DNA from 2 places in the Streptomyces sp. NPDC028635 genome. Region 2 is predicted to be linked to the other one. Evidence: predicted binding sites of a transcription regulator. Region 2 holds the regulator's gene; the other holds the start of a gene.
What was found. Region 2 encodes HrcA, which represses chaperone genes, less so after heat shock. Its sites were predicted from a motif close to TTNGCACTCNGNNNNNCNGAGTGCNAA; they were not measured.
Positions count from the first base shown of each region.

Region 1 (2,394 bases), on a different contig from region 2:
GCCCGCACGGAGGGCATCTTCGCGGAGACCGCCGGCGGGGTGACCGTGGGTGTGACGCGCAAGCTGATCGAGAACGGTGTCCTCGACCCGACGAAGACGACGGTCGTCCTGAACACCGGCGACGGCCTGAAGACCCTGGACGCGGTGGCCGGCACCGGCCTGACCGCCACCATCCGCCCGACCCTGGACTCCTTCCGAGAGGCTGGCCTCGCATGAGCGTGACCGTTCGCATCCCCACCATCCTGCGCACCTACACCGGTGGCCAGGCCGAGGTGAAGGCCGAGGGGGCCACCCTCGCCGACGTCATCGCCGACCTGGAGAAGAACCACGCCGGCATCGCCGCGCGGGTGCTGGACGACCAGGGCAAGCTGCGCCGCTTCGTCAACGTGTACGTCAACGACGACGACGTGCGGTTCGAGCAGGGTCTGGAGACGGCCACCCCGGACGGCGCGGGCGTGTCGATCATTCCGGCGGTCGCCGGCGGCTGCTGACACGCAGAGTTCCCCGCATTGCCCCCTCCGTGAGAGAAACGGAGGGGGCAATTCCATGTGATTAGGCGCGGTAGAGTTGGGGAACGCGGCCCGGAATCGACGGGGGCGCGCTCTCATGAACCTGCTGCACGGGCGACAAGAAGTAGCCAAAGTACGCGGGTCTTTTGTCTTTTTTGCACCCTTTGTGTGGCCCGACTTGCTCGTAATTCAGGTGAATTCTCGCGAGATTTCGGACCGGGCCCGTCCAGAATTCTCGTCCGATTGACCTGTTGCAGACGGCAGTTGGACAGATACATTCAGCCGCGGTCGACGCGTTCCGGCGCACGCCCCCTCCCATCGGGGGGCGAGGTCTGACCCGGATCCGCGAAGTGTGGATCTGTGCAAGGGCCAGTAATAGGGGAGTTAGGCATGGCTCAGGGCACCGTCAAGTGGTTCAACGCGGAGAAGGGCTACGGCTTCATCGCGGTCGACGGTGGTGCGGACGTCTTCGTCCACTACAGCGCCATCCAGATGGACGGCTACCGCACCCTGGAAGAGGGCCAGCGGGTCGAGTTCGAGATCTCGCAGGGCCAGAAGGGTCCGCAGGCCGACATGGTTCGCGTCACCGCCTGAACGTTCATTCACGCACGAGGGGCCCGCACCACGCACAGGGTGCGGGCCCTTCCGCGTGCCCGGACGCCTGCCCGGACGGCTGCGGGGGCGTGTTCGCGGGTGGCTGATCGACCGGCCCGGACCCCGAGAGGCGCTTGCACTCGACCATGCCGAGTGCTAATCATTGCGTTAGCACTCTGAAGGTGAGAGTGACAACGTAAGGACCGGGTCGGTGAGGCCGGGGCCGGGCGGGGCAAGGAACCCGCGGGTCTTGGTCGTCCGTCGCGGGCGCGGGCGCGGTCCGAAGTAATCACCCCCAGTCCTGGAGGGACCACTTCACATGGCCAAGATCATCGCGTTCGACGAGGAGGCGCGGCGCGGCCTCGAGCGCGGCATGAACCAGCTCGCGGACGCCGTCAAGGTGACGCTCGGCCCCAAGGGCCGCAACGTCGTCCTCGAGAAGAAGTGGGGCGCGCCCACGATCACCAACGATGGTGTGTCCATCGCCAAGGAGATCGAGCTCGAGGACCCGTACGAGAAGATCGGCGCCGAGCTGGTCAAGGAAGTCGCCAAGAAGACGGACGACGTCGCCGGTGACGGTACGACCACCGCGACCGTGCTCGCCCAGGCCCTGGTCAAGGAAGGCCTGCGCAACGTCGCCGCCGGCGCCAACCCGATGGCTCTGAAGCGCGGTATCGAGAAGGCCGTCGAGGCCGTCTCCGCCGCCCTGCTGGAGCAGGCGAAGGACGTCGAGACCAAGGAGCAGATCGCCTCCACGGCCTCCATCTCCGCCGCCGACACCCAGATCGGCGAGCTGATCGCCGAGGCGATGGACAAGGTCGGCAAGGAAGGCGTCATCACCGTCGAGGAGAGCAACACCTTCGGCCTCGAGCTCGAGCTCACCGAGGGCATGCGCTTCGACAAGGGCTACATCTCCGCCTACTTCGCGACCGACATGGAGCGCATGGAGGCGGTGCTCGAGGACCCGTACATCCTCATCGCCAACTCCAAGATCTCCTCGGTCAAGGACCTGCTCCCGCTCCTGGAGAAGGTCATGCAGTCGGGCAAGCCGCTGCTGATCATCGCCGAGGACGTCGAGGGCGAGGCCCTGTCGACCCTGGTCGTCAACAAGATCCGCGGCACCTTCAAGTCCGTCGCCGTCAAGGCCCCGGGCTTCGGCGACCGCCGCAAGGCCATGCTCGGCGACATCGCCATCCTCACGGGCGGCGAGGTCATCTCCGAGGAGGTCGGCCTCAAGCTGGAGAACGCGACCCTGGACCTCCTGGGCCGCGCCCGCAAGGTCGTCATCACC
Region 1 covers NZ_JBEZWX010000015.1:83,734-86,127, reverse strand. Annotated here, with positions in the region: gene thrC (threonine synthase) at 1-216, shown strand, start outside; gene AB0E88_RS18535 (MoaD/ThiS family protein) at 213-491, shown strand; gene AB0E88_RS18530 (cold-shock protein) at 900-1,103, shown strand; gene groL (chaperonin GroEL) at 1,423-2,394, shown strand, end outside.
Region 1: the regulator HrcA is predicted to act here: its motif matches at 1,237-1,263, upstream of groL (chaperonin GroEL).

Region 2 (2,394 bases):
CGACCGCGCCGAAGATCTCGGCGGCCCGCACCGCGGAGGCACCGAGGACGTGGTCGAAGTGGGGGTGGGTGAACGCGAGATGGGTCACACCGTGCCCGGTGAGCCGTTCCGCCTCGGCACGCAGCCGGGCGCCCTCCGCGAGGCTCGACCCGGCGTCGACCATCAGTGCCGTGCCCGCGCCGACGATCAGCCCCGTCGTGCAGTCCCAGCCCGGCAGCCGGCACCGTCCGACCCCGGCCGCCAGCCGTTCCCACCCGAGCTCTTCCCAAGTAACCGTCATACCGCGACGCTAGCCGTACCGGCCGCGCGCGGACGACCAGCCTTGCCGGGGGCGTACCCCACCGCCGTACACTGGCCCGGGGACGTCTGGCACTCGGACGCGCAGAGTGCCAGGGACGATTCGAGGGAAGGCTCTGGAGGTGTGCGCCATGCTGAGTGAACGACGGCTTCAGGTGCTGCGCGCCATCGTCCAGGACTACGTGGGCACCGAGGAGCCGGTCGGTTCGAAGGCACTCACGGAGCGGCACAACCTCGGCGTCTCCCCGGCGACCGTCCGCAACGACATGGCGGCCCTGGAGGACGAGGGGTACATCGCGCAGCCGCACACCAGCGCGGGGCGCATCCCCACCGACAAGGGCTACCGGCTGTTCGTCGACAAGCTGGCCGGTGTGAAGCCGATGACCGGGCCGGAGCGGCGCGCGATCCAGAACTTCCTCGAGGGCGCCGTCGACCTCGACGACGTGGTGGCCCGTACCGTGCGGCTGCTGGCGCAGCTCACGCGGCAGGTGGCCGTCGTGCAGTACCCGTCGCTGACCCGCTCGACCGTGCGGCACGTGGAGCTGCTGTCGCTCGCGCCCGCCCGGGTGATGCTGGTGCTGATCACCGACACCGGCCGGGTGGAGCAGCGGATGGTGGACTGCCCGGCACCCTTCGGCGAGACCTCGCTGGCGGATCTGCGGGCCCGGCTGAACAGCCGGATCGCGGGCCGCCGGTTCACGGACGTGCCGAAGCTGGTGGAGGACCTGCCGGAGGCCTTCGACCCGGAGGACCGCGGCACGGTCTCGACGGTGCTGTCCACGCTGCTGGAGACGCTCGTCGAGGAGAACGAGGAACGGCTGATGATCGGCGGCACCGCCAATCTGACGCGTTTCTCGCACGACTTCCCCCTCACGATCCGGCCGGTGCTGGAGGCTCTGGAGGAGCAGGTCGTCCTCCTGAAGCTGCTCGGCGAGGCGAAGGATCCGGGCGTGACCGTCCGTATCGGTCATGAGAACGCCCACGTAGGACTCAACTCCACGTCCGTCGTGTCGGTCGGCTACGGTTCGGGCGGCGAGGCTGTCGCCAAGCTCGGCGTGGTCGGACCGACCCGCATGGACTACCCGGGAACGATGGGAGCGGTACGCGCAGTGGCACGGTACGTCGGACAGATCCTGGCGGAGTCGTAGGTGGCCACGGACTACTACGCCGTACTCGGCGTGCGCCGCGACGCGTCGCAGGATGAGATCAAGAAGGCGTTCAGGCGGCTCGCTCGCGAGCTGCACCCGGACGTCAATCCCGATCCGAAGACGCAGGAGCGGTTCAAGGAGATCAACGCCGCCTACGAGGTGCTGTCGGACCCGCAGAAGAAGCAGGTCTACGACCTCGGCGGCGACCCGCTCTCGCAGTCCGGCGGCGCCGGCGCGGGCGGCTTCGGCGCGGGCGGCTTCGGGAACTTCTCGGACATCATGGACGCGTTCTTCGGTACGGCGTCGCAGCGCGGACCGCGCTCGCGTACCCGCCGGGGCCAGGACGCGATGATCCGGGTCGAGGTCGAACTCGACGAGGCGGCCTTCGGCACCACGAAGGACATCCAGGTCGAGACCGCGATCGTCTGTTCCACCTGCTCGGGTGAGGGCGCCGCGCCGGGCACCTCCGCGCAGACGTGTGACATGTGCCGCGGCCGTGGTGAGGTCTCGCAGGTCACCCGGTCCTTCCTGGGCCAGGTCATGACCTCGCGGCCGTGCCCGCAGTGCCAGGGCTTCGGCACGATCGTGCCGAACCCGTGCCCGGAGTGCGCCGGTGACGGCCGGGTGCGCTCGCGGCGGACGCTGACGGTGAAGATCCCGGCCGGTGTCGACAACGGCACCCGCATCCAGCTCGCCGGTGAGGGCGAGGTCGGGCCCGGCGGCGGTCCCGCCGGTGACCTCTACGTCGAGATCCACGAGCTGCCGCACCCGACGTTCCAGCGGCGCGGTGACGATCTGCACTGCACGGTGACGATCCCGATGACGGCGGCGGCGCTCGGCACGAAGGTGCCGCTGGAGACGCTGGACGGCATGGAGGAGGTCGACATCCGGCCCGGCACTCAGTCCGGCCAGTCGATCCCGCTGCACAACCGCGGTGTCACGCATCTGC
Region 2 covers NZ_JBEZWX010000039.1:24,756-27,149, forward strand. Annotated here, with positions in the region: gene AB0E88_RS29600 (MBL fold metallo-hydrolase) at 1-280, opposite strand, end outside; gene hrcA (heat-inducible transcriptional repressor HrcA) at 429-1,445, shown strand; gene dnaJ (molecular chaperone DnaJ) at 1,446-2,394, shown strand, end outside.